2 linked regions of the Bythopirellula goksoeyrii genome follow. The main gene of each other region encodes a partner of the protein of the gene in region 2 in a complex. Links are inferred from orthologs where the notes say so. Each region holds a gene or a part of one and is shown on either strand. Other genes may lie near its edges.

The links.
Region 1: the proteins of rpsJ (region 2) and nusB are in contact, whole or in part, in a solved structure (PDB 3D3B), measured with the Escherichia coli proteins. The link is inferred for Bythopirellula goksoeyrii from one-to-one orthologs.

What each region holds. Positions count from the first base shown.
Region 1 is NZ_CP042913.1:3,599,054-3,605,428, forward strand. Bases 329-3,103 are described here. They hold nusB (transcription antitermination factor NusB), read left to right. Parts: upstream 329-1,387; coding sequence 1,388-1,819; downstream 1,820-3,103. Other genes in these bases: rho (transcription termination factor Rho), read left to right, coding at 329-831; ribH (6,7-dimethyl-8-ribityllumazine synthase), read left to right, coding at 863-1,324; ftsY (signal recognition particle-docking protein FtsY), read left to right, coding at 1,917-2,858. Outside these bases: more of rho, read left to right, coding at 1-328; Pr1d_RS14335 (ammonium transporter), read left to right, coding at 3,355-4,707; Pr1d_RS14340 (P-II family nitrogen regulator), read left to right, coding at 5,169-5,516; Pr1d_RS14345 (sodium:solute symporter family transporter), read left to right, coding at 5,710-6,375. UniProt on the Escherichia coli protein: Part of the processive rRNA transcription and antitermination complex (rrnTAC). The complex forms an RNA-chaperone ring around the RNA exit tunnel of RNA polymerase (RNAP).
Region 2 is NZ_CP042913.1:1,194,984-1,200,625, forward strand. Bases 180-3,002 are described here. They hold rpsJ (30S ribosomal protein S10), read right to left. Parts: upstream 1,842-3,002; coding sequence 1,518-1,841; downstream 180-1,517. Other genes in these bases: rplD (50S ribosomal protein L4), read right to left, coding at 180-610; rplC (50S ribosomal protein L3), read right to left, coding at 658-1,311; Pr1d_RS04775 (PEP-CTERM sorting domain-containing protein), read left to right, coding at 2,312-3,002. Also shown: more of rplD, read right to left, coding at 1-179; more of Pr1d_RS04775, read left to right, coding at 3,003-3,028; Pr1d_RS04780 (hypothetical protein), read left to right, coding at 3,025-4,284; Pr1d_RS04785 (DUF1559 domain-containing protein), read left to right, coding at 4,281-5,219; Pr1d_RS04790 (DUF1668 domain-containing protein), read left to right, coding at 5,276-5,642. UniProt on the Escherichia coli protein: Involved in the binding of tRNA to the ribosomes. Part of the processive rRNA transcription and antitermination complex (rrnTAC). The complex forms an RNA-chaperone ring around the RNA exit tunnel of RNA polymerase (RNAP).

The DNA of each region.
Region 1 (6,375 bases), 2.4 Mb from region 2 along the record:
TCACGGATCGTTATGGAGTCGACTCCCGACGAAATCGCGATGCGGGTGGTCGATATGATCGTGCCAATCGGCTTCGGCCAACGCGGATTGATCGTCAGCCCCCCACGGGCTGGTAAAACTATACTCATGCAGAAAATGGCCAAGAGTGTATTGGTCAATTATCCCGACGCCTATGTTGTGATGCTGCTCATCGATGAGCGGCCTGAAGAAGTTACTGACATGGAACGTGAGGTGAAGGGCCCCAACTGCGAAGTGATTAGCTCCACGTTTGACGAACCGGCGGCTCGGCACATTCAGGTGGCCGAGATGGTCATCGAAAAGGCCAAGCGAATGGTGGAATACGGCCGCGACGTGGTTGTCTTCCTCGATTCGATCACCCGCTTGGCACGGGCTTGGAACTCGGAGTGTCCAAGTTCCGGCAAGATTCTTTCAGGAGGTATCGACGCCAACGCGATGCAGCGTCCAAAACGGTTCTTTGGCTCGGCCCGTAAAGTGCAAGAGGGTGGGTCGCTGACGATCATTGCCACGGCACTTGTTGATACTGGCAGTCGCATGGACGAAGTCATCTTTGAGGAGTTCAAAGGGACTGGCAACCAGGAAATCGTGCTCGATCGCCAATTGGTCGACAAACGGATCTGGCCCGCCATCGACATCAATCGCAGCGGTACCCGTCGCGAAGAAATGCTCATGGATCCCGAAGAACATCGTCGCGTGTGCATGTTGCGGCGCGTGCTGAACGAAATGAGCCCCACCGATGCCATGGACCTGCTGACGACACGCCTTCGCAAAACCAAGTCGAATGCCGAGTTCTTGATGAGTATCAAGGAGTAGGACGTCCTCGCCTATCGGTGCAATTTCACCCATGGAAAAACCTCCATTAGACGGTTCAGAGCGTTTTGCAATTGTCGTGGCTGAGTGGAATCGCTCGATCACGGCAAAACTGCTCGAAGGTGCGCTGAGTACCCTCTCAGCCGCAGGGGTGGCTGATGCCCAGATCGATGTTGCGTGGGTACCCGGGGCTTGGGAGATCCCGCTGGTCGCACAGCGGTTCGCCCAATGCCAGAAATACGCGTCGGTGATTAGCCTGGGTGCGGTCATTCGAGGCGAGACGTCGCACGATCAGCACATCAATCGTGCGGTGAGTCTTTCCCTGCAGCAGATTGCCTTGGCGTGTGATCTGCCGATGATTTTTGGGCTTCTGACCTGCGAAACGATGGAGCAGGCAATCCATCGTTCTGGGGGCAACGTGGGCAATAAAGGAGCCGAGTGTGCCGAGGCTGCCTTGCGGATGGTCGCATTGCTCAAGAACTCCCCACCGAAGTAGAATGCCCCAGCGGCTGTTCGAAGAATAGTGACGCAATTTATTTAACCCCCCGAATGTCTTCCCATGGCAAATCGTAGTCGAGCTCGCGAAGTTGCGCTGCAAGCGCTGTTTCAGGAAGATCTCAATCCGAGAGAATCTCGCGATCAGGTTATGCCTCTGCTGGAAAACCGTTTGAAGGAACCGGAGCTACGCGAATTTGCTATCTCGCTCGTACTCGGGGTTTTGCGAAATCGAGAAGAACTGGATGCGTTGATTGCCGCTAAAGCAGACAATTGGAGTGTCTCGCGGATGGCCGCGACGGATCGCAATGTGATTCGCTTGGGTGCCTTTGAAATTCGCTACACGGACACTCCGCCTAGGGTAGCCATCGACGAAGCGGTCGAACTGGCGAAACGCTTTGGGTCTGCTAACTCTTCTCAGTTTGTGAACGGAATTCTTGACAAGTTGATCGAAAGGAAAGAGAGCGAAAGTGACGAATTACCCAAGCACGAATGAATGACAAAGTCCGAATAACGATTGCCCTATAGCATTTCGTCCTTCAGGCTTCGACATTCTCTCGTCATTCCGTCATTCGTCATTCGTACTTAAACACATGGGAATTTTCGACAAGTTTCGTAGTGGTCTGAAAAAGACCGCCAATCTTCTGAAAACTGACGTTCGTGATCTTTTTAAGAGTGAAGGACGACTGATTGACGATCAGTTCCTTGATGAGATGCGGGCCATACTATTCAAAACCGACATGGGCTACGATTCCATCGAAAAGATCGTAGACGAAGTCGCCACGAAGATGCGTGGTCGAGTTGTGACACTTGAAGAAGTCGTTGCGACTTGGAAGGCGAAGCTTACCGAACTCATGGCTCAAGAAAATTCTCCGATTAAGTTTGCTGAATCGGGTCCAACGGTCATCATGGTCTGCGGTGTAAACGGGGCCGGCAAAACGACTTCGATTGCAAAACTAGCACATTTACTAAAATCGCAAGGCAAAACAATTGTACTCGGGGCAGGGGACACGTTTCGTGCCGCTGCAGTCGAACAATTAACAATTTGGTCTAAACGGCTTGGTGTAAACCTGGTCACTGGAGAGCAAGGTGCCCATCCCGCATCAGTCGCTTATCGGGCGGTCGAAGAATGTATCTCAACCGGGGCTGATGTTTGTATCGTCGATACAGCTGGCCGACTACAGACTCAAAAAAACCTGATGGCTGAGCTTACCAAGATCCAGCAATCGATCCGCAAGCTGATCCCCGAGGCACCACATGAAGTGCTTCTGGTGCTCGATGCCACGACAGGTCAGAACGGAATCAGCCAAGCGAGCAACTTCACAGAGGCCGTGGATTGCACAGGTATAATCCTAGCGAAACTCGATGGTACTGCCAAAGGTGGTGTCGTTGTCGCTATCAAGCAGCAAGTGGGGCTCCCTGTCAAATATGTCGGTGTAGGTGAACAACCCGAGGACTGGGCACTCTTCAATCCTGTTGATTTTGTCGACGCTCTGTTTGCCGAAATCGGTGCCACAAGTACGGCTTCAGCGTAGCGGTGCCTTTCAGCCGCCGGTTGCAAGGCGTCATTCCCGCGCAGGCGGGAATCTATTCGGCGGCATTTCAAGACTGGGTTCCCGCCTGCTCGGAAATGACGGTAGGAGCGGCCCTGCCCAAAAGCGCGACATCCTCTGATTAGCCTTCTTGCAGACTGATCGAATCACCCAAGATTTGATGATATTTTCTTGCGATGTAAACCCTTTTAATCAAAAAGGTTACGCTACACAACCAAGTTGATTTCCATGTGCTGGCACAATGATTGCATTAGCCCTGCCTCGGCGAGTGGCAAACTTCTCTGCAGGGTAGTCCTGCAGGTGTGCGAAGAGTTCTCGTCCGGGGTCTTTCCGTGAAGGCCCCCAGGACCCAAAAGGTGGAATTCTAGATAACTGTGCGGTCCTGCGGTGTAACTATCCTTCTGACAATGTAAAAAGGGCGAATGTTATGTTTTCTCTCGTGATGACTCGCAGCTGGCAATCTTTGCTAGTTGCCCTGATGCTGTCGCTCAGCGCGACGGCCCTTCTTAATCAGCCGGCTTGGGCTCAGGAAGACGTAGCTGTGACCGACGAAGCGGTTGTAGTGGAAGAGTCTGGTGATTTGGGCGTTGGCTATGCTCTCGACAATGCGATGCTGTTCCTCGCCGCGGTGTTGGTTTTCTTCATGCAAGCGGGTTTTGCCATGGTGGAAGCCGGCTTCAACTCCTCGAAGAATGCCGTCAATATCCTGTTTAAAAACTCGATGGATATTTGCGTCGGAGTGCTCTTATTCTACGCGATTGGTTTCGGCTTGATGTATCCAGGCAACTACGGAGTCGACGTCGAAGCTCACAAGTATTTTGCCTTTGGCGGTTTTGGGCTCGACGGCTACGAAGCTGCTGCCGATCGTACTTTCAGCCCTGAAGTTGACTGGTTTTTCCAAGCGGTATTCGCAGCTACCGCAGCGACAATCGTTTCTGGGGCCGTTGCGGGACGTATGAAAGTTGGAGCTTACTTGATTTATAGTGCTGTGCTCACGGCATTTGTCTATCCAGTGAGTGGTTTCTGGAAATGGGGCGGCGGTTGGCTGGGCCAAATGGGCTTTGCCGACTTCGCAGGATCAGCAGTTGTACACGCCGTGGGTGGTTTTGCCGGTCTGGCAGGAGCCATCATCCTTGGCCCTAGAATTGGTCGCTTTGTAAATGGCAAGTCAATTCCTATGCCTGGTCACAGCATGCCAATTGCTGCTTTGGGTGTCTTTATCCTGTGGTTCGGCTGGTATGGGTTTAATCCTGGTAGCCAGTTGGCCTTCCATTCCACTGGTGACATCGATGCCACGATGCACATTGCGATGACCACAACGCTTGCAGCCGGTGCTGGCGGAATTGTAGCCACTCTGCTGAGTTGGTTCATGTTTGGAAAGCCTGATCTTTCCATGGGCCTCAATGGCATCCTTGGTGGTTTGGTGGGAATTACGGCATGCTGCGATTGCATGTCAAACAATATGGCCATCGTTGTCGGTACGGTTTCCGCCGGTCTTGTGATTGCCGGAATACTTCTGCTCGATAAGCTGCAGATCGACGACCCGGTGGGTGCTTTCCCAGTCCATGGACTGTGTGGCCTCTGGGGTTGTATGGCCATTGGCATCTTACCTAACACTCTCACCGCTGGCCCTGAGCCATCGACGTCGTTCATGACCCAAGCGATCGGTACATTTTCGATTGCGGGGTGGGCCTTTGCAACGATGTTTGTTCTGTTCTCGATCCTCAAAGCAGCCGGAATCCTCCGAGTCTCTGAGGCGGAGGAGCAGCAAGGTCTCGATGTGAGTGAGCATGGAATGCAGGCCTACACCGGTACGCCTAGCTACTCATGATCCTTTGAGAATAGTTAATAGTATCGCCGCCTGTGGAGCGCTGGACCCTCCCAAGTGTTCCACAGGTGGCGCGAGTATAGTTTGGAAAGACCTTTGCCTGGGTCGTTGATGATGTCCCAACTGGCTTGGTTGCACTTCGCCGCCTACAGTGCGACCAAGCCGGGACTTCATCGCCTGAGCAGTTTTTCAATGCGGCAAATATCGCGCGGATTCCTACACCTTAAATTAGGTTTCGAATCGTCTGACGTCACCTTCCAGCCTACTGAGGTAAAGTTGAGCCGATAGCAGGCTCATCAAACCAGAAGGATGCCCCAATGGCTTGGGTGGGTTTTCCGCCTATTCCTGCCCAGGCCGGGGTGTCCCTGTTTGAAATGCGGATTGCGGATCGCGGGTTGCGGAATTAGGATAGTTGTCCACATTCTTCCTGATTCCGAACTCCACCTTCCCAATTCCGAATTCGAATGAAGCTTATCATTGCCATTGTCCAGCCAAGCAAGCTGGAAGACGTCAAAGCGGCCCTTTCCAAAGTGGAGGTGGTCCGACTCACGATTATGGACGTCCAAGGGTTTGGACGGCAAAAAGGCCAGACCGAGGTTTATCGCGGTCGCGAGATTACGGTCAACCTGTTGCGTAAAGTGCAACTGCAAATCGCCGTGAATGACAACTTTGTCGAACCCACCATAGACGCCATCATTGAAGGGGGACGCACCGGAGAAAGCGGTCAGATTGGCGACGGCAAGATCTTTGTTCTGCCCCTGGAAGATTGTATTCGTATTCGCACCGGAGAACGTGGTCCGGAAGCGATCTAGCGGAAACCGGCTTTATCAGGCGAATGCTTGAATCTACCCCATTCTCTTCTCCAATCGTAAAAGACTCTCCGTCATACGAGTCCGAGTGGTGGATTTGCACTTCGGGTTGGATTAAGATGTCTCGATTAGCGGTCCCATTAGGGATCTGGCTTTTCGCATTGCATCTCATTTCTTGTCTGAACAGGATTTATTCATGGGCGGAATCGACATTCTGGTTTTCGTTTTGTTCGTTGCTTCGGTGATAGGCATTGGACTTTGGAAGAGCAAAGACGAAGAAACCAGCGGCGAGAAGGGAGCTCAGGAATATTTTCTCGCAGGTCGTGGCTTGACTTGGTGGCTTGTTGGTTTCTCTCTCATTGCCGCCAATATTTCAACCGAGCAATTTGTCGGCATGAGTGGTGAGGCAGCCGACTGGCTAGGCATGGCAATCGCCAGCTACGAATGGATGGCAGCCATTACGTTGGTTGTGGTTGCATTTGTCTTCTTACCAAAATTCCTTAAGAGCGGAATCTACACTATTCCTGAATTTCTGGAGTATCGCTACAACACCTTCGCGCGCACGGTGATGGCTATCACCACGATGATTATCCTCGTGGGAGTTCCTACCGCATCGGTCATATTCTCGGGTGCCAAGGTCATCAGCGTTTTTTTCCAAGGGCAATCTCTATTGGGATTCGACCTAGGAAGCATCACGGTAGGCTGCTGGATTATCGGCATCCTGGCGGCAGGTTATGTTTTCGCAGGAGGTCTCAAGGCATGTGCCTGGGCAGACTTGATCCAGGGTGCCGCCCTGATCGTGGGAGGAGGGATTATTGCTTACTTGGCCCTTCATGCGCTCGGAGCAGCAGATCCTCAGGAA
Region 2 (5,642 bases):
TCAATTGGTCGAGGGCCTCGGTGGTAATCACCAACCTGCGGGCGGACAATACACTCAAGGCATTTAACTCCGCGGCAGGCGACACAGAAACCTTCTGAATGTTTCGCGCACTCTTATATACATTCGGTGAGTAACCCGCCGTCGCAATCAAAAGCGACTCACCCTGACAACCCAAGTGACCGAGCACACCGGCCATTTCCCGGGTTTTTGGCTCGGAAAACTCCAGCTTGTCGATCAACGTGATTTCATCATCTCTAATTTTCGAGGCGATCGCCATTCGCGTAGCTAAACGCAATGCCTTGCGGGGAAGCGAATACGAGTAGTCGCGATTGTTAATGGCGTGAATATGCCCACCACCAGTCCGGATACCACTTCGCCTCGACCCGGCACGGGCATTACCAGTGCCTTTTTGTCGGTACAGCTTCTTGGTCGTACCTGCGACCATACTGCGAGTCTTGGTCTGGTGCGAACCTTGCCGCTGATTGGCCTGATACATTACGACCGCGTCGTGCAAAAGCTGCTTATTGATGCGCGGAGCGAAATCGGTCGGCTCGACAGTGTAGGTGCCGACCTTTTTACCTTTTGCATCGTGTACAGTTAGTTTTGGCATTGTCTCTTAATCCAACTACAACTAGCCGCTGAAGCGACAAGTCCGTCCTATAGCTTGTTACTTTTCTTGACTACGACATACCCACCGTTGGGCCCGGGCACGGCACCTTTAACCAAAAGCAAGTTGTTCTCTGCGTCGATCCGCACGATCTTTTGATTGCGAACCGTGCAACGTGCTGCACCATACTGGCCAGGCATCTTCACACCCTTCATCAGACGACTTGGAGTCGCACTGCAACCGGTACCTCCCATATGGCGATGACACTTCTTCACGCCGTGAGTTGCCCTCTGACCTGCGAAATTATGACGCTTCATAGCACCCGAGAAACCCCGCCCCTTACTGGTGCCAACGACGTCTACGGTTGCAATGCCTTGAAATGCGTCGACACTTACCTGACCACCCACATCAAGGTCGCCAGCAGGCCCGCGAATCTCGCGAATATATCGCTTGGGCTCACAATTGGCCTTAGCGAGCAATTCCACGCCAGCAGCAGCACGCTTCTTACTGCGCTTACTGTCTAATTTCGCGACCTGCCCACGTTGCGCGCGGGAGGCCAGGCGACGAGGCTTATCGAGGTAGCCCAACTGAACAGCCTCATAGCCATCGCGGTCGGTTGAGCGGACCTGAAGAACATCGCAAGGCCCAGCCTGAAGAATGGTCACGGGCACTGACTGGCCAGATTCATCAAAAATCTGGGTCATACCGATCTTCCGACCCAGTATTCCGACAACTTTTTCGTCTTTAGCCATGTAAGTGATCCCTAGACAATGATCCGCTGTCGCAGTATTGGTCCGAAGTCAGTTTGCCGCTGCCGCAGGAGACACTCACCGCAGCGAGGCTTACCTACGCAACATCCGTTGCATGTAAATTACCCAGATTTATCCGGATAGGAATTGTTGTTTTTTTCTTAGGCTGTCGTAGCCTTGATCTTAATATCGACACCCGCAGGAAGACTTAGCTTGTTGAGGGCTTCAATGGTCTTGGCCGTAGCCTGGACGATGTCGATCAGTCTCTTATGGGTTCGAATCTCAAACTGTTGACGCGCCTTCTTGTCGACATGAGGACCGGACAAAACGGTGTAACGCTCTATCCTCGTTGGCAACGGTATAGGGCCATGCACCTCGGAGTTGGTGCGCTTAGCAGTGTCCACGATCTCCAGGGCACTCTGATCCAAGACCGAGTGATCGTAGGCTTCCATCCGAATACGAATAACTTCCTTAGCAGCGGCCACGCTTATTCCCCACCAACAGGACTCGACACCCAAATATCAAAGAACAAATTCGCTCGAACACACTGACGACAATGTGTTGTGGCGAATCGCAGATTTTAGATCAGAACCGATAATGGGTCAATGGGCTCAACACGAGAGATTCAGAATTATTCTTTGGTGCAGCGATGCGACCCTAACAGCTGGGGTGAGTGGGTGAACTTTGTCGCAAGGCGAATGCGATTGGCAGCAGTAAACATACAGGGGGCATTTGCCACCCGCTCGCCGAGAATCATTGGCGAGCGGGACGGCGTAAGCCTTGCGCTCCATCGCAAATCTAACCGCCGACTCAAGCCTGTGCGCAATCAGAAAAAGATTCGCAATTCTCATTTTTCGCACTTGTAGTGCGTTAAATAATCGCTATGTTATTGCTGTTGAGAGTCAGTATCAATTTAATAAGCCCTTTATTCTAAGCACCCGGAATTTACCTGCTCATGACGAAAATGCTCACAAGAACGCTGTATGCCCTAATTTTTGGGCTATTCTCACTGACAATCACCACCCCCGCCAATGCGGATTTTGCCGCCCCACAGTCCTGGAACCGTGGCGATGTGAATACCACCTACCAACATTGGGATTTCTTTGACTCTTACCCCACAGACAGCACGCCCGACGTGGGTAACATCAACCCAAGTGGTACGGCATCGCTCACGGAAACCACGGGGACAGCCTTGCCATTGGGTTCAGGAAACATCTACGGCGCTGCTTCGGCCGCCCAATTCGTCGTCACGATCCCTGAGCAGGATATTCCGAGTTACGACCTCACCGCTCTGGTGCAGATAAAGGTCGGTGGTACGGAACTAGATGTGAGCAGTCTCGCTCTTAATTCGCTCGCGCCGGTGAAGCATAACGAGTTATCCCGTGTGGAAATTCCTGGCCGTGGCGCTACGGTAGAGCATCAATTCCTCTTCCAAGTGTCTTATGCCAACTACGGCGATGGTGTGGGACCAGACGTTACGGACCTCACACTCAACTTTGGTGCCGTCGAAGCCATGTTGAGTCTCGACCAGGTCTCCATCGATACAGCAATTCAGCCCTCTGGGTTTTTCCCAGAAAGAATTCCCGAGCCTTCGTCAGCATTGCTTGGATTATTGGCAGGCGCGGGAGTCCTGCTGCGTCGACGCAATCTTCTGCTCGGAGCGGTTGGATGAATTCTGTGTTGCGTGAAATCGAGCGACATTTACGACCAGCTCAAATGCTAGCCGCAGGGCTAATTGTCTTGATGGCAAATCCGGCAAGGGCAGATTCCGCAACTTGGGCTGCCCCTGACTTCGATCTGTGGTCTTACCAGTTTAATACAGACCCTGGAATCCGAGGTACGGGCCCGACTTTTCGCGGAGAATTTGCGCTCGATGGCAATCAGTTCGTGCCGGAAACTGCTGCGGATCCGGCCCGTCGGTCTTCCAACATCATTGCCTTCGACACATCGAGTGACATCTCTCCCGGTTTACCAGCGACTTCCTACGAGATTGAATTGGTCACGATGACGCTCAAGTTGCGAAATAGTTCGTTCGGGACAGAACCGATCCAATATAGCGAGACTCCCGAAACGCCAGTTGCTGCCCTCACAGAAGCCATGGGGGGAAGCTGGAGCGTGGCACGCCCCATCGAATTGTTCGGCGTGGGCTTAACCCAAGGGTATACTGATTTTGACTTCGGCCCAAACGACCCCGAAGACCTTTTGCTTTCGGAGGGCGATTTCCCTTACACCGCCGCTGGGTATATTGCCTATCCACTTGCCGGGAACAGCAGCGACCCAGGGCAATATGTGGACGTGTCTAACAATATCACCGGGGGCTATAGTGCGACGGCAGTGGGCAACACGGCTTCTCCCTTCGATGCCGCTCCTTGGGCCATTGGCAAGGTACCTGGGCTTGTCCATGGAGACCCCGTCGCCAACAACACGATCTTTACTTTTGAGATCAATCTGGCCGAGGTGGGTGTTGAGCAGTACCTGCAAGAATCGCTGGCCAACGGATCTTTGGCGTTTGCGGTTTCGTCTCTACACGCGGCTTCGCAGCCTGGCACAGGCGGTTTTAGCGAATACCCTCAGTGGTTTCTGAAAGAAGCAGTCGGTCATAATATTGGGGGAGCCGAGGCGGCGACGCTGCAGATCGATTACTCGATCATCGAACAGAACCAGCCGGGTGATTTCGATAGTGATGAGGATGTCGATGGCCGAGATTTCTTGATTTGGCAGCGAGGGGGCTCGAATAGCTTCTTGGGCGCCGATGACCTCAGCGACTGGCAGCTACATTACGGCACGAACTCGACTGCTACCACCCTAGACACATCGACACCATCTTTTATGGTTTCTGTACCCGAGCCTACTTCACTAATGCTAGTGATATTCGGTGTCATTATGAACCTCACTTCTAGGATGCCATTAACCGGAGAGCGGCAATGACCTTGGCCAAGCATTCCAGCTACCAGAACTGCGATACTCGCATTACAATTGCTGCGCGACGTGGTTTCACTCTTGTGGAGCTGTTGGTTGTTATTGCGATCATCGGCGTGTTGGTTGCCTTGTTGTTTCCCGCAATCCAAACCGCTCGCGAAGCTGCGCGACGTTGCAGTTGCCGGAATAATCTACGTCAGGTCGGCATCGCAACTCAAAACTTTCACGACGCCCACAAGCACCTCCCACCACCGAAGGTGGGTGGTAGCGCGACGAGCAACCTGGGCAGTACGTTTGTCTTGCTGCTACCTTATCTCGAACAAACGAGCATGTCTGCTCAGTATGATTTAACTAAATCCGTTGCTTCGCCCGAGAACCTGCCGATTACAACTGCTCCCTTTGACGTATTCATGTGTCCGTCGCTGAGCCCACCCAATTACTCCGTGGGAAGTGACTGTGGTGAACTACTTGCTCCCGGGAGCTACATGATTTCGACACGTTCGGACTACTATCAGCTCAATGATGGTGCTTTCGCCCAACCCGCCGAACTCGATGAATATAACCTGGGGATGAAAGACATCGCCGACGGCACCTCGCACACTCTTTTGGTTGGTGAAACTAATTTCGCCTTCGCCGATAAAATGGAGGCTCCATGTTCATCTGCGGGAATCGTCACCTTTGGTAAAATGACTGGTTTTGCCTGGGCTGATAGCTATTGGCTTAAGGCCTGGGGCCATATGGCCGCTGAAAACCCTCATCTCTACAACAACTCTAAACAGTTCATTGCCCCTGATAGCAATCGTACCTACAGGAGTGATCATCCTGGCGGCGTTCATTTCGCTTTGCTTGATGGGAGTGTTAGATTTCTTCGCGATGAGGTTGAACCAGGAATTCGCAGAGCACTCGTTACCCGCGCCGGCGGCGAACTCGACCATTCATTTTAGTCTCCCGTCGACGACAAGCGTCGTCGGCTTGTTTTTACTCACCAGAAGGTGTTGTCATGTTGAAGCAGTGTTCGTTGTTGACTCTATTATTGGTGGTCGTTTGCCTGTCGGCTTCGTCCGCTTCTGCCCATTTCTTGTGGCTCGACTCGGAGCCCGCCGGGGAGACCCGCACGGGTTTGCTCTTTTTCGGCGAAAGCCCTCAAGAACGCAACTACCATCTTCCTGAGCCGATCGCGGGTGCTGAAGTGTTTGCGAATGCCGGCCAGGGGAAGCGCGAGAAGTTGACGTCTGCGGAACGTGAAACGGATGACTATGTCGGTTTGGAGATGCCGCTTCCTGCGGGCAAGACTGCCTCTATCGAAACGGTTCGCGAGTATGGGATCTATGGAGGTTCGATGCTGTGTTACTACTCGCAGCATCTTC